DNA from 3 places in the Streptomyces sp. NPDC043854 genome. Region 1 is predicted to be linked to each of the others. Evidence: riboswitches for the same ligand, from Rfam matches in the RefSeq annotation. Region 1 holds a riboswitch; each other region holds the start of a gene.
The links. A riboswitch is a leader RNA that binds a small molecule or an ion and turns the genes downstream of it on or off. The one in region 1 is predicted to bind cyclic di-AMP.

Region 1 (7,273 bases):
TGATGGCCCTCCTCGCGGCGGGGGAGCGCGAGGGCAAGGCCGTCGAACGGGGCATCTCCTACCTGACCGGGACCCAGCTGGCGGACGGCTCCTGGGACGAGCCGCACTTCACCGGCACCGGCTTCCCCTGGGACTTCTCCATCAACTACCACCTCTACCGCCAGGTGTTCCCGCTCACCGCGCTCGGCCGCTACCTGTACGGGGAACCCTTCGCGCCCGGAAGGCCCTGATGGCCGCCGCCCGGCCCGGCGGCCCCGCGCCCCGGCCGCTGCTGATCGCCTGCGCCCTGCGCATCGAGCGGGCGGCCCTGCGCAGCGGCGGCGACCGCGGCGCCCCCCGTGGGTACACGGTCCTGCGCACCGGTATGGGGCCGCGCGCCGCCGAGCGGGCCGTCGGCCGCGCCCTCGCCGCACCGGAGCTGGCGCGGGCCGCCGTCCTGGCCACCGGGTTCTGCGCCGGGCTGGTCCCGGGCATGCACCCCGGCGACCTGGTCCTCGCCGAGGAGACCCGCGACCCGCGCGGCACCGTCGCCTCTGAGGGAACGTCCCTGCTCGCCGAGGCACTGGCCCGGGCCGCACCCGGCCGGACCGTGCACACCGGCGCGCTGACCGGATCCGACCGGGTCGTACGGGGCCAGGAGCGCGCCCGGCTGCGTGCCACCGGCGCCATCGGGGCCGACATGGAGTCGGCGGCCACCCTGTGGGCCGCCGCGCGGGCGACCCCGCCCGGTGCGCACCGCCCGGTTGCCGCCGTCCGGGTGGTCGTGGACGCCCCGGAGCACGAGCTCGTCCGTATCGGCACGCTCCGCGGTGGAATATCGGCCTTCCGCGTACTGCGTGCCGTACTGCCCGCGTTCTATGACTGGCACCGTTCTTTGCCGCTTTCCGGGAGGTGAGCCAGATGGCCATGCCGCTGCGACAGTCCATCAGGGTCGGGACCTATCTGCTCGAACAGAAGCTCCGCAAGCGCGAGAAGTTCCCCCTGATCGTCGAGCTGGAGCCGCTCTACGCCTGCAACCTGGCCTGCGAGGGCTGCGGGAAGATCCAGCACCCCGCCGGGGTGCTCAAGCAGCGCATGCCGGTGGCCCAGGCGGTCGGAGCCGTCCTGGAGTCCGGCGCCCCCATGGTGTCCATCGCGGGCGGGGAGCCCCTGATGCACCCGCAGATCGACGAGATCGTGCGCCAGCTGGTGGCCAGGCGGAAGTACGTCTTCCTGTGCACCAACGCCCTGCTGCTGCGCAAGAAGATCGGGAATTTCACCCCCTCGCCCTATTTCGCCTTTGCCGTGCACATCGACGGACTGCGCCAACGACACGACGAGTCGGTGGCCAAGGAGGGCGTGTTCGACGAGGCGGTCGCGGCCATCGGGGAGGCGAAACAGCGCGGATTCCGGGTCACCACGAACTCCACCTTCTTCAACACCGACACCCCGCAGACCGTCATCGAGGTGCTCAACTACCTCAATGACGACCTGAAGGTCGACGAAATGATGATCTCGCCCGCCTATGCCTACGAAAAGGCGCCCGACCAGGAGCACTTCCTGGGTGTCGAGCAGACCAGGGAACTCTTCAGAAAGGCCTTCGCGGGCGGCAACCGGCGCCGCTGGCGGCTCAACCATTCCCCGCTCTTCCTGGACTTCCTGGAGGGCAAGGCCGATTTCCCCTGCACCGCCTGGGCCATTCCGAATTACTCCCTCTTCGGCTGGCAGCGCCCCTGCTACCTGATGAGCGACGGGTACGTGACGACGTACCGCGAGCTCATCGAGGAGACCGACTGGAACAGGTACGGCCGCGGCAAGGACCCGCGCTGCGCGAACTGCATGGCGCACTGCGGCTACGAGCCCACCGCCGTCCTCGCCACCATGGGCTCCCTCAAGGAGTCCCTGCGCGCGGCCCGGGACACGGTCAGCGGCAACCGGGGCAACCGCGGCAACCGGGGCGACCGGGACGGATCGGCATGACTGCCGGGTCCGGGGGCTTCGACCTGAAGGCCCTGCTGGCCGAGCGCGGTGCGGAGCGGTACGCGCTCCACGCCCGGTACCTGAACCCGCAACTGCCCCGCATGCTCCACACCATCGGCTTCGACAAGGTCTACGAGCGGGCCGAGGGCGCCCACTTCTGGGACGCCGAGGGCAACGACTACCTGGACATGCTGTCCGGGTTCGGGGTGATGGGCCTGGGCCGGCACCACCCGGTCGTCCGCCGGGCCCTGCACGACGTGCTCGACGCCCGGCTCGCCGACCTGACCCGCTTCGACTGCCAGCCGCTGCCCGGGCTGCTGGCCGAGAAGCTGCTGTCGTACAGCCCGCACCTGGACCGGGTCTTCTTCGGCAACAGCGGCACCGAGGCCGTGGAGACCGCTCTGAAGTTCGCCCGGTACGCCACCGGGCGGCCCAGGGTCCTCTACTGCGACCACGCCTTCCACGGGCTGACCGCCGGCTCGCTCTCGGTCAACGGGGAGGCCGGCTTCCGGGACGGCTTCGCGCCGCTGCTGCCCGACACCCGGATCGGGCTCGGCGACCTGGCCGCCCTGGAGCGGGAGCTGAAGCGCGGCGACGTCGCCGGATTCGTCGTCGAGCCGATCCAGGGCAAGGGCGTGCACGCGGCGCCGCCCGGCTTCCTGCCCGCCGCGCAGGAGCTGCTGCGCCGGCACAAGGCGCTGCTGATCGCCGACGAGGTGCAGACCGGCCTCGGACGGACCGGCGATTTCTACGCCTACCAGCACGAGCCGGGCGTGGAGCCGGACCTGGTGTGCGTGGCCAAGGCGCTGTCGGGCGGCTACGTCCCGGTCGGCGCCACCCTGGGCCGCGACTGGATCTTCAAGAAGGTCTACTCGTCCATGGACCGGGTCCTGGTGCACTCCGCCAGCTTCGGTTCCAACGCCCAGGCGATGGCGGCCGGGCTGGCGGTGCTCTCCGTCATGGAGGACGAGTCGCTCGTCGCGAACGCCCGCGCGACGGGCGACCTGCTGCGCGGGCGCCTCGCGGCGCTCGTGGACGAGTACGAGCTGCTGTACGAGGTCCGGGGCCGGGGCCTGATGATCGGCATCGAGTTCGGACGGCCTTCCTCGCTGCGGCTGCGCAGCCGGTGGACCATGCTCCAGGCGGCCCGCAAGGGGCTGTTCGCGCAGATGGTGGTGGTGCCGCTGCTCCAGCGGCACCGGATCCTGACGCAGGTGTCCGGGGACCACCTGGAGGTGATCAAGCTGATCCCGCCGCTGATCGTGGACGAGGTGGACGTCGACCGGTTCGTCGGCGCCTTCCGTGCGGTCATGGACGAGGCGCACGCCGGCGGCGGGCTCCTGTGGGACTTCGGCCGGACCCTGGTCAAGCAGGCCGTAGCGGGAGGCTGACGGCCCGCCCCGCCGGCAGCCGACCGTCCGCCGCGGCTCAGTCGAGCAGCCGCTCGCGCAGCCGGCCGAGGGTCCCGGCCGCGAGGCCGAGGCCCTCGGCGAGGTAGCGGTCGACGCCGCCCCAGTGCTCGTCGATGGTGTCGAAGGCCGCGGCCAGGTACGCGGCGCGGGCGTCGAAGAGCGGGGCGAGCAGCTCCGTCACCTCGGGGGAGCGGGCCTCGGGCGCGTCGCTGCCGCGGCGGACCCGGTAGCGGCGGTGCGGGGCGTTGGACTCCAGGTAGTCCGCGACGATGGCCTCGCGCTCCACGCCCAGCGCGAGCAGGGTGACGGCGATCGACAGGCCGGCCCGGTCCTTGCCGGCGGCGCAGTGCATGAGCGCGGGGAGGCTGTCCTCGGCGAGGGCGTGCAGGACCCGGCCGTGCTCGGCGGTGCGGTGCACGACCATCGAGCGGTACGAGCCCACCATCCGGGCGGCGGCCTTGCCGTCGCCGAGGATGCCGCGGAGCTGCTCCACGTCCCCGTCGCGGACCATGGTCCAGAATTCCTTGCCGTCGGCCGGGTCGGACAGCGGGATGTTGACGTTGCGCACCCCGGGCAGCTCGATGTCGGGACCCTCCAGGGCTTGGTCGGCCGCGTTGCGGAAGTCGAAGACGGTGTGCAGTCCGAGCGATGCGAGGAATTCTGCATCGGTTTCGGTGGCATGTGCCAGATGTCCGCTTCGGAAGAGTCGTCCCGCCTTGACCTGCCGCCCGTCCGTGGTCGGCAGGCCGCCCACGTCCCGGAAGTTGCGCACACCGGACAGTTCGGGCTCGGGGGGCGGGGTGCCCGGCGGGGTGGTGGGTATCTGCTGGGTCAAGGGGAAATCCTCTGCATCGTCATCGAGTGTCCGAATTGCGCTGCTTGGGACCAACTTGCCGGTGCCGGAGGCGAGATCGGGCACGGCCCCGTGAGCCAGATCATACGGTGACCGTGAGTGCCTGATCGTCGAAGTCGAATGGCCCGGCCGGGACGGTTGTTGGCGGCGGAGAATGGACGCAGGGTGACCGGAATTCCGCTGGACTCCCCTTCCTGTGAATCCGTCAGGAAATTCACGGCTTGTTCCGTACCGGCCCGCTCGATTACCTTCGCGACCAATCCGGATGGACCGCCTAATCCTGCCGCCGTCCGGAAAGCACACTCGACCGAACTCGCGCGGCAGGAGCGGGGGAACCAGGTAGGCCGCTGCGCCGGAGTTCCGCTCCGGAGCAGCCAGGGGTGAAGCCGTACGTGTTCCGTTCACGTCGCGTGCACGTCACATGCGTGTCCGCGTTGTTGTACGTCCACGGACGGCCGGACATCTCCAATCCGAACCCGACAGCTCACCTCGCAGGCGCCGGAGAGGAATTCGCCATGCCGGCAAAGGGTAAGCACCGCCGTCCGAAGTCCCGTTCCCTGGCCCGTGGTTTTGTCGCCACCGTCGCCGGCACCGGCGGAGCGGCCCTGGCCCTGCCGCTGATCGGCGCCGCCGGCGCCCACGCGGCCGCCGCCCCGGCCGCCGCCACTGCGGTCCCGGCCGCGGCCCTGCAGGTTCCGGCGGCCGCACCCGCAGCCGCCGCCTCCGCTGCTCCGGCCGTCTACACGGTCCGGACGGGCGACTGCCTCTCCGTCATCGCGGCCGACCACGACCTCCCGGGCGGCTGGCAGCGGCTCTACGCCGACAACCGCGAGGCCGTCGGCGACAACCCCTCCCTGATCCACCCCGGCCTGAGGCTGTCCCTCGGAGCCCCGGGTGCGTCGGCGGCTCCCGAGCGGGCCCCGGTCGAGCAGCCCGCCCCCGCGCCGAAGCCGAAGAAGAAGGCCCCGGCCGCCGGTTCCCCGCTCGCCGCGGCCCCCGCGCCTGCGCCCGCGCCCGCCAAGAAGAGCGCGGCCGCCGACACGGCCTCCGCCGACACCGCCGCAGCCGGCGCGGTCGCCGCGGCCGGCTTCACCGCCCCCGTCTCCGGCGGCGTCTCCACCGCGTACAAGACCGCCGGCGCCATGTGGTCCAGCGGCTACCACACCGGCGTCGACTTCATCGCGAGCTCCGGCACCACCGTCAAGGCGGTCGGCGCCGGCACCGTCGTCTCCGCCGGCTGGGGCGGCTCGTACGGCAACGAGGTCGTCATCCGGCACGAGGACGGCAAGTACTCCCAGTACGCCCACCTCTCCCAGCTCTCCGTCTCGGTCGGCCAGAGCGTGAGCGCCGGCCAGGCCATCGGCCTCTCCGGCTCCACCGGCAACTCCACCGGCCCGCACCTGCACTTCGAGATCCGCACCGGTCCCTCGTACGGCTCGGACATCGACCCGATCGCCTACCTGCGCTCCAAGGGCGTGACCATCTGACGGCTCGCTCAGCCGCCGGAGGCGACAGATCCGCGTGAGGCCGGACCCGAGGGGGGTCCGGCCTCACGCGCTGCCATTCCGTACCGACCAGGTGGTATAGATCACGGTCCGTCAACCCCTTCCTACGGTGGCGTAGGTCACGTCCCGCGGTGAAGGATATGGTCCCGTGGCAGCGACGACGACGACAGAGACGACAGAACAGAAAATCCGGACCATCGGCTCGTACACGGCACTCGGGGACAGCTTCACCGAGGGGGTGGGGGACCCGGGGCCCGACGGGCTCTTTCTCGGATGGGCGGACCGGCTGGCCGTGCTCCTGGCCGACCAGCGCCCGGAGGGCGACTTCCGGTACGCGAACCTCGCGGTGCGCGGACGGCTGCTCGACCAGATCGTGGCCGAACAGGTCCCGCGCGCCAAGGAGCTCGCCCCCGACCTGGTGAGCTTCTGCGCCGGCGGCAACGACATCATCCGGCCCGGCAGCGACCCGGACGCCGTCGCCGAGCGGTTCGAGGCCGCCGTCGCCGACCTCACCGCCTCCGTCGGCCAGGTCATGATCACCACCGGCTTCGACACCCGCGGCGTGCCCGTCCTCAAGCACCTGCGCGGCAAGGTCGCCACGTACAGCGCGCACGTGCGCGCCATCGCCGACCGGTACGGCTGCCCCGTCCTCGACCTCTGGTCGCTGAAGTCCGTACAGGACCGCCGGGCTTGGGACGGCGACCGGCTGCACCTCTCGCCCGAGGGGCACACCCGGGTCGCGCTGCGCGCCGCCCAGGTGCTGGGGCTCGAGGTGCCGACCGACCCCGACCAGCCGTGGCCGCCGCAACAGCCCCGCGGCTCGGTGGACGTGACCCGCGACAACATCCAGTGGGCCCGGGAGCACCTGGTGCCGTGGATCGGCAGGCGGCTGCGCGGGGAATCCTCCGGGGACCACGTGGAGGCGAAGCGGCCCGACCTGCTGCCGCTGTAGGGCCGGCGGGAGGGCCGCCTGCCGGGGCGGCGGCGGGATGGCCGCAGGGGGCTGCGGCGGGGCTGCCGCAGGGGGCTGCCGCAGGGGCGGTGCGGGCACGCCTGACGGAATCCTCCGGGGCCGCCCTGCGTTGGTGGTGGTAGACCAGTGAGGAAGCAGACCGCCGGCCACGGCCTGCGACCGCCCGCCCCACCCCTCCCAGGAGGCGTTTTGACCGGCTCCCAACCCCTGCGTCCGCTGCTGCGCGCCCTGCGCCCCGAAGCCTTCGGCGCGGATCCGTCCGGCGCACGGCTGGAGCGGATCCGGCGCTCGCCGAACTTCGCGGACGGCTCCTTCCGGAACCCGGTCGGTGCCCGGACCAGACCCTCCGGCTCCATGCTGGAATTCGCCAAGGTCTACTTCCACAAGGAGCAGCGGATCCGGCGCAGCCCCGCCGCGTCCGTACCCGTCCACCCGACGACCCTCGCCGACCTGGCGAAGCCGCCGGTCAGCGGGCTGCGCCTGACCTGGATGGGCCATTCGAGCGTCCTCGCCGAGATCGACGGGCGCCGGATCCTCTTCGACCCGGTGTGGGGTGAGCGCTGCTCCCCCT
Region 2 (7,273 bases), on a different contig from region 1:
GCGTTCGGCCCACCGATCGAGATGAGGTGATGGGATTGAGTGCGCGGCCCAGGGTGGACCCGGAGCGAGAGCGGGTGTCGCCGCCGGGGCGGGAGGTGAGGGCAGGGTGATCGAGGGTCGGGGGTCTTTCCCGGCGGTCATGCTGACGCTTCCCGCGACGGTGGGAGCGGTGGCGGCCGGGCGGCGACTCGTGCACGAAGCCTTGACGTATTGGGAGCTTGACCCCGCCCTGATCTATGACGCCAAGGTGATCATGTCGGAGTTGCTGACGAACGCCGTCAAGGCGTCGTCGGAAGTCGAGTTGGAATCGGTGCAGGTGCCACCCGGCGGGTTCAATCTGGTCGCCCCGCAGATCCGCGTCCAGGGCACGGCGTTGTTCCTAGAGGTCTGGGACGTGATTCCGACGCTCCCGACTCAGATCATGGTGGGCGACTCCGACGAGGGCGGGCGCGGGCTGTCTCAGGTGGTCGAGAAGCTGAGCGACCGGTGGGGCGTGTCACCGGCTGAGCGGGGCGGCAAGGTCGTCTACGCAATGTTGCGGATCCAGGAGCCGCCGCCGGTGAGCATCACGGGGCACGCGGTGCCGTTGTCCAGGGACCTCACGCGGGAGAGCTTGCGAGGGATGGAGGGTCAGCACCTGATGGCCACCACGGCGTTACTTGCCGCGCTGCTGGGACCGATGGCGAAGCGGTGAGCGGTCACCCCGGAGGTAGGTTGGCTTCCGGGGCGTCCGCGTCACGGTGCGGGCGGCGGGGGGGAGGGTTGCTCATGTGCCCAAGGGCCGCGCCGGAGCGCCGCGAGCGCCGAGGCAACGCCGGCCGCGGCCCGGCCGAAGTCCGCCGGGGAGGCCGCGGTGGTCAGGTCGAGCGGGGCGCCGGGCCGCAACCCCTGGGCGAGGCAGGCGTCGTAGGTGAGGAAGCCGAGGGACTCCGAGTTGCCGAGGACGGCCACGCGCGGGCCGGCCGGCACCGGCTGCGAGGCGAGCAGCAGCCCGACGTCCACCAGCTCGGTCACCGTGTCGACCCGGATCACGCCGGCCTGCCGCAGCAGCGCCGAGACGGTGGTCTCCGGCAGCCTGGTCCCGGGGACCACGTGGCCGGCCGGGGTGTGGCGGCCGCCCTTGGCGACGACGACCGGCTTGACGGCGGCGGTGCGGCGCGCGAGCCGGGTGAACTTCCGCGGGTTGCCGAGGGTTTCGAGGTACATCAGGGCCACGTCGGTGGCCTCGTCCTCGTACCAGTACTGGAGGATGTCGTTGCCGGAGACGTCCGCCCGGTTGCCGGCGGAGACGAAGGACGAGAGCCCCTCGCCGCGCCGCAGCAGCGCGGACAGCAGCGCGATGCCGATCGCGCCGGACTGCGTGAACAGGCCGATCCGGCCGGGGACGGGCGCCGGCACGGGGGCGAGCGAGGCGTTGAGGGCGATCTCCGGGGCCGTGTTGATCACACCGAAGGCGTTCGGCCCGATCAGCCGCATCCCGTACGAGCGCACCTGGCGGACCAGTTCGCGCTGCCGGTCCAGCCCGGCCGGGCCGCTCTCCCCGTATCCGGCGGACAGGACGACGAGCCCCTGGACGCCGTGCTCGCCGCAGTCGGCCACCACCTGCGGGACGCGCTCGGCGGGGACCGCGACGACCGCGAGGTCGACCGGGGCGTCGATGTCGCGGAGCGAGCGGTAGGCCCGTACACCCTCCAGCAGGTCCCCTTCGATGCCGGGGGCGCGCGCCTCGTTCACGGCGTAGAGGTGGCCGCGGAAGCCGCTGTCGCGCAGGTTGCGCAGGGCCGCCGCGCCGACGCCGGCGCCGGAGCGGCTGACTCCGACCACCGCGACCGAGCCGGGTGCCAGCAGCCGCTGCACGGAGCGGGCCTCGGCGCGCTGTTCGCGGGCGCGCTGTACGGCCAGGGACTCGGCGGTGGGTTCGAGGTCGAGGGTGAGGTGGACGGAGCCGTCCTCGAAGCTGCGCTTCTGCTGGTAGCCGGCATCCGTGAACACCTTGATCATCTTGGTGTTGGCGGGCAGCACCTCGGCCGCGAACCGGCGGATGCCCCGCTCCCGGGCAACCGCGCCGATGTGCTCCAGCAGTGCGGAGGCGACGCCGCGGCCCTGGTGGGCGTCCTGGACGAGGAAGGCGACCTCGGCCTCGTCGGCGGGGGCGGAGGCGGGGCGGCCGTCGGGGCCGATGCGGTCGTAGCGGACGGTGCCGATGAACTCCTCGCCGACGGTGGCCGCGAGGCCGACGCGGTCCACGTAGTCGTGGTGCGTGAAGCGGTGCACGTCGCGGTCGGAGAGCCGGGGGTGGGGGGCGAAGAAGCGGTAGTACTTCGACTCGTCGGAGACCTGGTCGTAGAAGCTGACCAGCCGCCCCGCGTCCTCCGTGGTGATGGGCCTGATCCGGGCGGTGCCGCCGTCCCGCAGGACGACGTCGGCCTCCCAGTGGGCCGGGTACGAGGGGTCCGACGCGGTGGTCATGCGGTGATCCTAAGCCCAGGACGGGCAGGACAGCCCCCTGCGCGGCGCATACGGAAACGCCGTTCAAACCGGTGCAAGCTGGGGTACGTCGAGCGGCGGGAGAACCGGGCGGGAGGTCGGCCGGAGCACTCGGGGCGTCGTGAGAGACTGGTCTAGACAACCGTGAGAACCTGAAGGGCATCACCATGGCAGAGCGCCGCGTCAACGTCGGCTGGGCCGAGGGCCTGCACGCCCGTCCCGCCTCGATCTTCGTCCGCGCCACGACCGCTTCCGGCGTCCCGGTGACCATCGCGAAGGCCGACGGGAACCCCGTCAACGCCGCCTCCATGCTGGCGGTGCTGGGCCTGGGCGCCCAGGGCGGCGAGGAGATCGTCCTGGCGTCCGAGGCCGAGGGTGCCGAGGTGGCGCTGGACCGCCTCGCGAAGCTGGTTGCCGAGGGGCTGGAGGAGCTCCCCGAGACCGTCTGATCCTTCGGGTTCGCACCGCGCGAACGGCGAAGCCGCGGCATCCGGACCATTTCCGGACCGCGGCTTCGCCGTTTTATTCACACACTGCCCCCGCCCGCGAATTCCGGACGGGCAAGGGAATTCACATAACCGGCGGGGGAAATGCCGCAACCGGAAAAGCCGGGGCACGGCGGCGTCCCCCATTGACACCCCCATTCATACGCCGTTTCTGTTAATGGGAACCGCTCGCCGTGTTTACGGCAGGTTGCGAAGTCCTCACCCGCAGCCGGTAGGCCCCGGTCGTCCGGTCGGCGTGGACCGCCGTCAGCGCCTTCGCGCGCTCGGCGTCCCCGCGCGCCACCGCGTCCACGATCGCGCCGTGCTCGGCCCAGCACTCCACCGGCCGGGCCGGGGCCTGCACGGTGTACATCCAGGCGACCTTGTGCCGCATCTGGGTGAGCAGCGCGACCAGCCCGGGGCTGGCGGAGGCCTGCGCCAGGGTCTCGTGGAACCAGCTGCCCAGCGCCCGCAGGTCCTCGCCCCGCCCCTGCCTGGCCCGCTCCTGACCCAGCCTGACCAGCCCGCGCAGCACCTTGAGGTGGCCCTCCGTGCGCCGGCGGGCGGCCCGCGAGGCCGCCAGCGGCTCCAGCAGCATCCGCAGCTCCAGCAGATCGGCCGCCTCCTGCTCGGTGGGCTCGGCGACGCAGGCGCCCGCGTGGCGACGGGTGATCACGAAGCCCTCGGACTCCAGGGTCCGCAGCGCCTCGCGGACCGGGACGCGCGACACGCCGTAGCGGCGGGCCAGCACCTCCTCGGTCAGCCTGCCGCCCGGTTCGAACACCCCGGAGACGATGTCGTCGCGGATTGCAGTGCATACCGCGTGCGCGGGAATACGCAAGACCGGACCTCCGCTTGTTTTCCGATTGCCGGCGACAATGCCGTGACCGTACTGGGATCGTACGGGGACTCTATTGCAACCGGCGGAATTTTCCGAGCGGGGTCGGAAATCGGGGGTATTTGCGGCCGCCGCGAGCCACGCCGAAGGCCCCGGCTCGGTGAGCCGGGGCCTTCGGGCGGAGCGTGGGTGCGTACGCGCTCGGATCAGAGGGCGACGCCGTGCTGGCGCAGGTACGCGATCGGGTCGATGTCGGAGCCGTACGAGGCGCCGGTGCGGGCCTCGAAGTGCAGGTGCGGGCCGCTGGAGTTGCCGGTGGAGCCCGACAGGCCGATCTGCTGGCCGGGGGTGACCTGCTGGCCGACGGAGACGCTCAGCGAGGACAGGTGGCCGTACTGCGTGTACGTGCCGTCGGCGTGCTTGATGACGACGTTGTTGCCGTACGCGCCGCCCCAGCCGGCCTCGACGACGGTGCCGACGCCCACCGCGCGCACCGAGGTGCCGGAGGCGGCGTGGAAGTCGATGCCGGTGTGGCTGCCGGAGGACCACATGCCGCCGCCCGCGCGGTACTGGGTGGAGACGTAGGAGTCGTCGAGCGGGGAGACGAAGGTGTTGAGGCGCTTGCGCTCCTCCTCGCGGGCGGCGCGCTCGGCGGCCTCGCGCTCGGCCTTCGCCTTCTCCTCGGCCTTCTGCTTGGCCTCGGCGGCCCGGGCCTTCGCGTCGGCCTCGGCCTTCTCCTTAGCGGCGGCGGCCTCGGCGGCGGCCTGCTGGGCCTGGGCCTGGGCCTCGACGTCGCCCGCGACGTCGGCGGCGGTGACGACCGCGTTCAGGCCGGTGTCCTCGCTGGAGGGGGCCTTGTCCGAAGCGGCGAACGCCGGGCCCGCGAGCGTGCCCACGACACCGGTGGTCGCGAGGGCGGCCACGCCGGCGTAACCGGCGGTCTTGCGGCTCAGACGGCTGGAACCACGGTGCTTGCCGGAGGCACGGCTGCCAAAGGCCATGAGGAGGCTGATCCTTTCCTTCCTTCTCGCCTACCGGGTTAGCTGACGGGTTCGGAGCAGGAAGGTCTCCTACGGGCCCCTCTGGCGAGGCGGCCCGATTCACCCCAGGGACGTGTGGGTCCCCGGCTCCCCAGGGCTCGCGCCTGACGGGGACTCGGCGATCGCTGCCCGGTGCCGCGGGTGCGGCGCGTACCAACTGACGGACAGCACGGCCGACGCTAGGCGGATCATTCGTCAATCACCAAATGGTCACGGCCTTTTGTTGCGCACGCCACACCGCATAAGCCAACCTCCGGACCAAACAGACATAAGGGGCTCCGGCGGACAAGCCGCCGAAGCCCCTTGAATCGCCCGCCACTTGCCGACGGGCAGTGAACCGCGTCAGTTGCCGACGACGGTGACCTCGCCGATCCCGAGCGCCCGCACCGGCTCCTCGATCTGCGAGGCGTCACCCACCAGCACGGTGACCAGGCGGTCCACCGGGAAGGCCTTGACGACCGCCGTGGTCGCCTCCACCGTGCCGGTCGCGGCCAACTGCGCGTACAGCTGCGCCTGGTAGTCGTCCGGCAGCTCCTGCTCCACCTGGTCCGCCAGCGTGCCGGCGACGGCCGCGGCCGTCTCGAACTTCAGCGGGGCCACGCCCACCAGGTTCTGCACGGCGACGTCCCGTTCGGCATCGGTCAGGCCGCCCTCGGCGAGGGTGCGCAGCACCTTCCACAGGTCGTCCAGGGCCGGGCCGGTGTTGGGGGTGTCCACCGAGCCGCTGATGGCGAGCATCGAGGCGCCCCGGCCGTCGGCCGTGGAGCGCAGCACCTGGCCGAAGGCGCGCACGCCGTAGGTGTAGCCCTTCTCCTCGCGCAGCACCTTGTCCAGGCGCGAGGTGAGGGTGCCGCCCAGGCAGTACGTGCCCAGCACCTGGGCCGCCCACACGGTGTCGTGCCGGTCCGGCCCGACCCGGCCGATGAGCAGCTGCGTCTGGACCGCTCCGGGACGGTCGACGATGATCACGCGGCCGGTGTCGTCGGCGGTCACCGGCGGCACCTCCGCCGGCCGGCCCGCGGTGCCGGTCCAGGCGCCCAGGGTGTCCGCCAGGACGGCGTCCAGGTCGATGCCGGTCAGGTCGCCGACGACCACCGCGGTCGCGGTGGCGGGGCGCATGTGGGCCTCGTAGAAGGCGCGCACGGCCGCGGAGTCGATCCGGGCCACCGTCTCCTCGGTTCCCTGGCGCGGGCGGGACATCCGCAGGCCGGCCGGGAAGAGCTGGCGGTAGAGCTCCTTGGCGGCGCGTCGCTGCGGGTTGGCCAGCTCGTGCGGGATCTCGTCGAGGCGGTTGCGCACCAGGCGGTCGACCTCGCTGTCGGCGAAGGCGGGCGCCCGCAGGGCCTCGGCGAGCAGGCCCAGGGCCTTCGGCAGCCGGGAGGCGGGGACCTCCAGCGAGACGCGCACGCCCGGGTGGTCGGCGTGCGCGTCGAGGGTGGCACCGCAGCGCTCCAGCGCTGCGGCGAACTCCTCGGCGGTGTGCTTGTCGGTGCCCTCCGACAGGGCGCGGGCCATGATCGTCGCCACGCCGTCCATGCCCTCGGGTTCGGCGTCCAGCGGGGCGACGAGGTTGATCTCGACGGCCACCACCTGCTGGCCCGGCCGGTGGCAGCGCAGCACGGTCAGGCCGTTGGCCAGGGAGCCGCGCTCGGGGGCCGGGAAGGCCCACGGCCGGGGCTGCCCGGCCTGGGGCCGCGGGTGGAAGGTCATCGTGACGGCTGCGGTGTCGCTCACTGCTCCGCCCCCTCGTTCTCGTTCTCGGTCGCATCGGAGTCGTCGGCGCCTTCGGCGGCGTCAGCGGCGTCGGCCGCCAGGGGCTCGTACACCAGCGCCGCGCGGTTGTCGGGGCGCAGCCGGGCCGCGGCCACGGCCTGCACCTCCTCGGCGGTGATGTCGAGGAGCCGCCGGACGGCGGTCAGCGCCAGCTGCGGGTCGCCGAACAGCACCGCGAAGCGGCACAGTTCGTCGGCGCGGCCGGCCACCGTGCCCAGCCGGTCCAGCCACTCGCGCTCCAGCTGGGCCTGCGCGCGCTCCATCTCCTCGGCGGTCGGGCCCTCGGCGGCGAACCGCGCGAGCTCCTCGTCCACGGCCGCCTCGATGGCGGGCACCTCGACCCCGCTGGAGGTCTTCACGTCCAGCCAGCCCAGGGAGGGCGCGCCGGCCAGGCGGAGCATGCCGAAGCCGGCCGCGACGGCCGTCTGGTCGCGGCGTACCAGGCGGTTGTGCAGGCGGGAGGACTCGCCGCCGCCCAGGATGGTCAGGGCCACGTCGGCGGCGTCGCACTCGCGGGTGCCGTCGTGCGGGAGCCGGTAGGCGGCCATCAGCGCGCGGGCGGGGACGTCTTCGACGATCTCCTCGCGCTGCTCGCCGCCCATGGTGTCCGGGAGCGTGCCGTCGCGCGGCGGCAGCTTGCCGTCGTGGGA
Region 3 (7,273 bases), on a different contig from region 1:
GCCGGTCCGGGCCGGTCCGGGCCCGTCCGTCGCGCAGCCCGACCGGCATGGCGGGAAGCCCCCGGCTCCGGCCGGAGGAGGAGTCGAACGGGATGGCGTCCGGCGGCCGGGATACCGTCGACGGGTGCACGAGCCGACCTCCGCAGCCCCCGAAGACCCCGCATCCGGCCAGGGCCCGACCCTGTTCGACTGGGAGTTCGCGACCGACCCCTACCCCGCGTACGCCTGGCTGCGCGAGCACTCCCCGGTGCACCGCACGAGGCTGCCCAGCGGGGTCGAGGCCTGGCTGGTGACCCGGTACGCCGATGCCCGCCAGGCCCTCGCCGACCAGCGGCTCAGCAAGAACCCGGCGCACCACGCGGAGCCGGCGCACGCCAAGGGCAAGACCGGGATCCCGGGGGAGCGCAAGGCGGAGCTGATGACGCACCTGCTGAACATCGACCCGCCGGACCACACGCGGCTGCGGCGCCTGGTGTCGAAGGCGTTCACCCCGCGCAGGGTGGCGGAGTTCACACCGCGGGTGCAGGAGCTGACCGACCAGCTCATCGACGCCTTCGCCGGGCGGGGTGAGGCGGATCTCATCCACGAGTTCGCCTTCCCGCTCCCCATCTACGCCATCTGCGAGATGCTCGGCGTACCGCGCGAGGACCAGGACGACTTCCGCGACTGGGCCGGGATGATGATCCGGCACGGCGGCGGCCCGCGGGGCGGAGTGGCCCGTTCCGTGAAGCAGATGCGGACCTACCTCGGCGAACTCATCCACCGCAAAAGGGATGATCTGGGCAATGACCTCATCTCCGATCTGATCCGGGCGAGCGACCACGGGGACCACCTGACCGAGGCCGAGGCCACCGCCATGGCCTTCATCCTGCTGTTCGCCGGTTTCGAGACCACCGTGAACCTCATCGGCAACGGGGTGCACTCCCTCTTCACGAACCCCGGCCAGCGCGCCCGCCTGCAGGAATCCCTCGCCGCCGGGGAGCGCGGCCTGCTCCAGACCGGCGTCGAGGAACTGCTCCGCTACGACGGCCCCGTGGAGCTGGCCACCTGGCGGTTCGCCACCCGGCCGCTGACCCTCGGGGGCCAGGACATCGCCGTCGGCGACCCGGTGCTGGTCGTGCTCGCCGCCGCCGACCGGGACCCGGCGCGGTTCGCCGATCCGGACACCCTCGACCTCGCCCGCGCCGACAACCAGCACCTGGGGTACGGGCACGGGATCCACTACTGCCTGGGCGCCCCGCTCGCGCGACTCGAGGGACAGACGGCGCTTGCGACTTTGCTGACGCGTCTGCCGGATCTGGAACTCGCTGTTCCGTCAACTGACCTTCGGTGGCGCGGAGGTCTGATCATGCGCGGCCTTCGCACCCTTCCCGTCCGATTCACACCCCGAAACATCTGAGCTTCTCCTGAGGGAAAGTCAGGTTCTTGCTCAACTTGTGACAATCGTCGGAAGGCCGCTAGGTTCTGCCGTTACCCAGCCGTTATGCGAAAGGTGCTGCACATGCGTTCCGGGAACGGCCGCCACAGACGCCCCCGCCAGGTACCCGCGATTGTCGTCACCGCCGGAGTCACCGGCTCCGCACTGGCCATGCCACTGCTGGCCGCCACCGGTGCGAGCGCGGCGGAAGCCGCCACCTGGGACAAGGTCGCCGAGTGCGAGAGCGGGGGCACCTGGAGTGCCAACACCGGAAGCGGCGCCTACGGCGGGCTGCAGTTCACCCAGGAGGAGTGGAAGAACGCGGGCGGCGAGGAGTTCGCCGAGCGCGCCGACCTCGCGAGCCGGTCCCAGCAGATAGCCGTCGCCGAGCGCGTGCTCGGCTCCCAGGGCCCCGAGGCCTGGCAGAACTGCGCGACCCAGGCCGGGCTGGCCAAGGACGCCCCCGCCGCGGACGTGGACCCCGGCGCGAAGGGCCAGCACCGGGCCGTCGGCCAGTCCCCGAGCCGCCCGGACGCCGCGGTGCCCCCGACCGGCTCCGGCAACCGGGCCACGGACTACGGCGCCCCGACCCCCGCGCCGGACTACACGATGCCGCCCGCGCCGACGGGGCCGTCCAGCGGACTGCCCGTCATGCCCGAGCCGGACGGGACGACCGCGGCGCCCACGCTCCCGCCGGTCTTCCCCGGCGACCCGACCGCGAACCCGGTGACGCCCACCCCGACCGCGCCGGGCACCCCCGGCACCCCGGGCGCCACGCCGGGCACCCCGGGTGCCACGCCGGGCACGCCGGGCGCTACGCCGGGCACGCCGGGTGCCACGCCGGGCACCCCGGACGGCTCCGCGCCCGGGACGCCGGGGGCTCCGACCCCGGGCGGCAGTCCGGCGGACCCCTCCGCCCCGACGGCACCGGGCGCGACGGGCGCAACGGGCGCCTCCACGGACCCGGGCGCCGTCCCGAGCACCCTGGGCACCGGCAAGCACCGCGGTACGCCCGCCGTCGAGACCTCGCCGGCCTCGTACACCGTCAAGGAGGGCGACAGCCTGGCGACCATCGCGGACGCCAACGGGGTGAAGGGCGGCTGGGGTGCGCTGTACAAGGCCAACGAGCAGGTCATCGGCGGTGACGCCAACCTGATCAAGCCGGGGCAGAATCTGGATCTAAGCAAATAACAGGGGCAGTTCGGACACCCGGAAGGCCTTGAATGTCCGGTTCGTTCAAATGAGACATGTGTCTCTTCCGGTCAACTGGCGTGTCTCGCCCGAGGGCTTGGGCAAACCCCGCCCTCACCTGCGCAAACACCCCGAAAAGCAGCGCAAGTAGGGGTCCTCCCTCCCCGATGTTCCTCGTTGAACATCGGGGAGGGACGTGTCTACGGTCTGAACCGCTCGCCACCGCGGGCCCCTTCGACCGCATCGCCGAATCCTGCCGGCGGACGGAGGGAACACTCGTCGCGTCAAGCGCCGAAGGCAGGAGCGGGGGAACCAACGCAGGTGCCGGGAAGGGCCGTTGAGAGACGGCTGCGGACCGGCTTGGGGTGAAGCCGCGCATCACAGCGCGGCCGGGCAACTCATCCGCCCGAACCCGACAGCTCACCTCGCAGGCGTCGGTGAGGAGAACTCCATGCTGCTTTCGGGCAAGGGCAAGCACCGCCGCGCCACCGCCATCGAGCGGACCACCCGCATCGTGACGCTCGCCGGCGTCGCCGGTGTCGCGGTCGCCGCGCCCCTGATGACCGCGGGCACCGCCTCCGCCGCCACGGCCTCGGAGTGGGACCGCGTCGCCCAGTGCGAGTCCGGCGGCAACTGGTCCATCAACACCGGCAACGGCTACTACGGCGGCCTGCAGTTCTCGGCCTCCACCTGGGCCGGGTACGGCGGCAAGGCGTACGCCCCGCAGGCCAACCAGGCCACCAAGGCGCAGCAGATAGCCATCGCGGAGAGGGTCCTCAAGGGCCAGGGCAAGGGCGCCTGGCCGCACTGCGGCAAGGGCCTGTCCAACTCCGCCTACACCGGCGGCGGTTCGACCACCACCAACAGCACCACCACCAAGTCGACCCCGAAGACCGAGACCAAGAAGACCCAGCCGAAGAAGACCGAGACCAAGAAGGAGACCTCGCGCACCGAGGCCCCCACGACCCGGTCCGAGCGCTCCGAGGCCCCGGCCGCCCCGAAGACCGGCAACGGCTCCTACGAGGTCAAGTCCGGCGACACCCTCGGCTCCATCGCCGAGGCGAACAACGTCAAGGGCGGCTGGGAGAAGCTCTTCGAGCTCAACAAGGACATCGTCTCCGACGCCGACCTGATCTTCCCCGGCCAGAAGCTGAAGCTCGGCTGAACATCCCGCGAAGCCCCGCGTGCGTAGCCCGCGCGGACTGAAGCGGACGGCCACTGCACGTGTGCAGCACACCGCCCGGCGCGTATCCCCCCACGCGCCGGGCGGTGGTGTGTCCGCGCCCCGAAGGGGGTCGGCGGGAGCCCGCGCGGCGGCCCGATCGGCGGCCGGTCACGGCCCGATCAGGTGTCCGTATGTCCCGGAAGCGGGGTATTCGGGCCCTTTTTCGTCCCAGGACCCGGGCGGTCGGCCGGCCGACCGCCCGGAGCCGGTTAGGCTCTAGGCGGCAAGGCCGGCCCACGGCCTGACCCGCCACCGCACACCCAGCGTCACATCCCAGAAGGAGATGCTCGTGCCGTCCATCGACGTCGTCGTAGCCCGGGAAATCCTGGACTCCCGAGGCAACCCCACGGTCGAGGTCGAGGTGGGCCTCGACGACGGCAGCACCGGCCGTGCTGCCGTTCCGTCCGGCGCCTCCACCGGTGCCTTCGAGGCCATTGAGCTCCGCGACGGCGACCCGAACCGCTACATGGGCAAGGGCGTGGAGAAGGCCGTCCTCGCGGTCATCGAGCAGATCGGCCCGGAGCTCGTCGGCTACGACGCCACCGAGCAGCGCCTGATCGACCAGGCCATGTTCGACCTGGACGCCACCGACAACAAGGGCTCGCTCGGCGCCAACGCCATCCTCGGCGTCTCCCTGGCCGTGGCGCACGCCGCGTCCGAGGCCTCCGACCTCCCGCTGTTCCGCTACCTCGGCGGCCCGAACGCGCACCTGCTGCCCGTTCCGATGATGAACATCCTCAACGGCGGCTCGCACGCCGACTCCAACGTGGACATCCAGGAGTTCATGATCGCGCCGATCGGCGCCGAGTCCTTCTCCGAGGCCCTGCGCTGGGGCACCGAGGTCTACCACACCCTCAAGAAGGTGCTGAAGGGCAAGGGCCTGTCCACCGGCCTCGGCGACGAGGGCGGTTTCGCCCCGAACCTGGGCTCCAACCGCGAGGCCCTCGACCTCATCCTCGAGGCCATCAAGCAGGCCGGCTACACCCCGGGCAAGGACATCGCCCTGGCGCTCGACGTCGCCGCGTCCGAGTTCTACAAGGACGGCAAGTACCTCTTCGAGGGCCAGTCCCGCTCCGCCGCCGAGATGACCGAGTACTACGAGGAGCTCGTCTCCGCGTACCCGCTCGTCTCCATCGAGGACCCGCTGTTCGAGGACGACTGGGCCGGCTGGAAGGTCATCACCGAGCGCCTCGGCGCCAAGGTGCAGCTCGTCGGCGACGACCTCTTCGTCACCAACCCGGAGCGCCTCGCCCGCGGCATCGAGGAGGGCACCGCCAACGCCCTGCTCGTCAAGGTCAACCAGATCGGCTCGCTGACCGAGACCCTGGACGCCGTCGAGCTCGCCCAGCGCAACGGCTTCAAGTGCATGATGTCGCACCGCTCCGGCGAGACCGAGGACGTCACCATCGCCGACCTGGCCGTCGCCACCAACTGCGGCCAGATCAAGACCGGCGCCCCGGCCCGCTCCGAGCGCGTCGCCAAGTACAACCAGCTGCTGCGCATCGAGGAGATCCTCGACGACGCCGCGGTGTACGCGGGCCGCAGCGCGTTCCCCCGCTTCAAGGGCTGACGCCCTGAAGCCCGGCGTCCCGCGCTTCAAGGGCTGACGGGCCCCTGAGCCTCCGTACGTCCCCGCACTCGGTCCCGTACCGTGTGCGGGGACGTAGTGCGTGGTACGAAGCGCGAAGAACGAGCACGAAGCACGAAGCACGAAGGCCGTACGGCGCGCGCCGGCGAGGGTCGGCGCGCGGACACCAGGGGAGGCGGATCAATGGCCGGGAACCGGGATCGGTTCTCCACCTTCTCCACCGCGACCAGGCTCAAGCAGCTCGGCGAGCGGACCGCCGCCCACGTCTACCGCTCCCAGAGCCGCCGCCAGGTCCGCCGCAGCCGGCTGACCGGGCGGGCCGCCCTCCTGGTGCTGGTCCTCTGTACGCTGGTCGTCGCCCTGGCCTACCCGATGCGCCAGTACGTCTCCCAGCGCTCGGAGATCGCAGCGCAGCAGCGGGCGGCCGCAGCGGCCGGCAAGCGCCTCGAACGGCTGCGCGACGAGAAGGCCCGCTGGCAGGACGACGCGTATGCCGAGCAACAGGCGCGCAAACACCTGCACTTCGTGCGCCCGGGCGAGATCAGCTACATCATGACCGACCCCGGGGCCGAGGCGGCCGAGCGCCGGCGCACCCGACATGCCGGCTCCGACCGCCCCTGGTACTCCAACGTCTGGGACGGCGTGGACAAGGCCGACCGCCCCGGCGACTGACGGCACCACCGGCCGGCAGCAGCAGTTCCGGCCACCAGCACCAGCACCAGCACCAGCAGCACCACCCATCCCCGAGAACGACGAGAACGAAGAGACTTCCTCCAGGCATGCAGACGCCCCCGCCCCAGACCGACCGGACCGAGCCGACCGACGCGGACATCGAGGCGTTCGAGCAGCAGCTCGGACGCCCGCCGCGCGGGCTGCGGGCCATCGCCCACCGCTGCCCCTGCGGCCAGCCCGACGTGGTGGAGACCGCCCCCCGGCTGCCCGACGGCACGCCCTTCCCCACGCTGTACTACCTCACCTGCCCGCGCGCGGCCTCCGCGATCGGCACGCTGGAGGCCAACGGCGTGATGAAGGAGATGCAGGCCCGCCTCGCCGAGGACCCCGAGCTCGCCGCCGCCTACCAGGCCGCGCACGAGGACTACATCCGGCGCCGCGACGCCATCGAGGTGCTCCAGGGCTTCCCGAGCGCCGGCGGGATGCCGGACCGGGTGAAGTGCCTGCACGTGCTCGTCGGCCACTCGCTGGCCGCCGGCCCGGGGGTGAACCCGTTCGGCGACGAGGCCCTCGCCATGCTGCCGGAGTGGTGGGCGAAGGGCCCGTGCGTCACCCCGTGCGGCAGCGGTGACAAGGCCGCGGACGCGGAGCAGAAGGGGTCGGAGGCGTGACCCGGGTCGCCGGTATCGACTGCGGAACGAACTCCATCCGCCTGCTGGTGGCGGACTGCTCCCCCGCCACCGGCGAGCTGGTCGAGCTGGACCGGCGGATGACGATCGTCCGCCTCGGCCAGGGCGTGGACAAGACCGGCCGGCTGGCCCCGGAAGCCCTGGAGCGCACCTTCGCTGCCTGCCGCGAGTACGCCCAGGTGATCAAGGAGCTCGGCGCCGAGCGGCTGCGGTTCGTGGCGACCTCGGCCTCCCGCGACGCCGAGAACCGCGACGACTTCGTCCGCGGGGTCGTCGAGATCCTGGGCGTCGAGCCCGAGGTGATCTCCGGCGACGAGGAGGCGGAGTTCTCCTTCATCGGCGCCACCAAGGAGCTGACCGGCACGGACCGGCTGGACAAGCCGTTCCTGGTCGTGGACATCGGCGGCGGCTCGACCGAGTTCGTCGTCGGCGAGGAGCACGTCCGGGCGGCCCGCTCCGTCGACGTGGGCTGCGTCCGGATGACCGAGCGG

Region 2: linked by a shared signal. The riboswitch ahead of AC068A_RS24215 (M23 family metallopeptidase) and the one ahead of AC068A_RS02200 (M23 family metallopeptidase) in region 1 are both predicted to bind cyclic di-AMP.
Region 3: linked by a shared signal. The riboswitch ahead of AC068A_RS23060 (transglycosylase family protein) and the one ahead of AC068A_RS02200 (M23 family metallopeptidase) in region 1 are both predicted to bind cyclic di-AMP.

The regions. Positions count from the first base shown of each region.
Region 1 covers NZ_JBWKDK010000002.1:38,215-45,487, forward strand. Annotated here, with positions in the region: gene shc (squalene--hopene cyclase) at 1-230, shown strand, start outside; gene AC068A_RS02180 (phosphorylase family protein) at 230-895, shown strand; gene hpnH (adenosyl-hopene transferase HpnH) at 901-1,959, shown strand; gene AC068A_RS02190 (aspartate aminotransferase family protein) at 1,956-3,350, shown strand; gene AC068A_RS02195 (tyrosine-protein phosphatase) at 3,388-4,206, opposite strand; cyclic di-AMP (ydaO/yuaA leader) riboswitch at 4,519-4,737, shown strand; gene AC068A_RS02200 (M23 family metallopeptidase) at 4,740-5,711, shown strand; gene AC068A_RS02205 (SGNH/GDSL hydrolase family protein) at 5,878-6,681, shown strand; gene AC068A_RS02210 (MBL fold metallo-hydrolase) at 6,892-7,273, shown strand, end outside.
Region 2 covers NZ_JBWKDK010000028.1:75,077-82,349, reverse strand. Annotated here, with positions in the region: gene AC068A_RS24235 (ATP-binding protein) at 140-694, shown strand; partial or broken gene AC068A_RS24230 (GNAT family N-acetyltransferase) at 817-2,469, opposite strand; gene AC068A_RS24225 (HPr family phosphocarrier protein) at 2,655-2,936, shown strand; gene AC068A_RS24220 (GntR family transcriptional regulator) at 3,148-3,813, opposite strand; gene AC068A_RS24215 (M23 family metallopeptidase) at 4,017-4,811, opposite strand; cyclic di-AMP (ydaO/yuaA leader) riboswitch at 4,825-4,981, opposite strand; gene AC068A_RS24210 (M16 family metallopeptidase) at 5,193-6,560, opposite strand; gene AC068A_RS24205 (M16 family metallopeptidase) at 6,581-7,273, opposite strand, start outside.
Region 3 covers NZ_JBWKDK010000026.1:13,310-20,582, reverse strand. Annotated here, with positions in the region: gene AC068A_RS23070 (cytochrome P450 family protein) at 125-1,399, shown strand; gene AC068A_RS23065 (transglycosylase family protein) at 1,502-2,608, shown strand; cyclic di-AMP (ydaO/yuaA leader) riboswitch at 2,888-3,057, shown strand; gene AC068A_RS23060 (transglycosylase family protein) at 3,060-3,773, shown strand; gene eno (phosphopyruvate hydratase) at 4,117-5,403, shown strand; gene AC068A_RS23050 (FtsB family cell division protein) at 5,605-6,093, shown strand; gene AC068A_RS23045 (DUF501 domain-containing protein) at 6,201-6,764, shown strand; gene AC068A_RS23040 (Ppx/GppA phosphatase family protein) at 6,761-7,273, shown strand, end outside.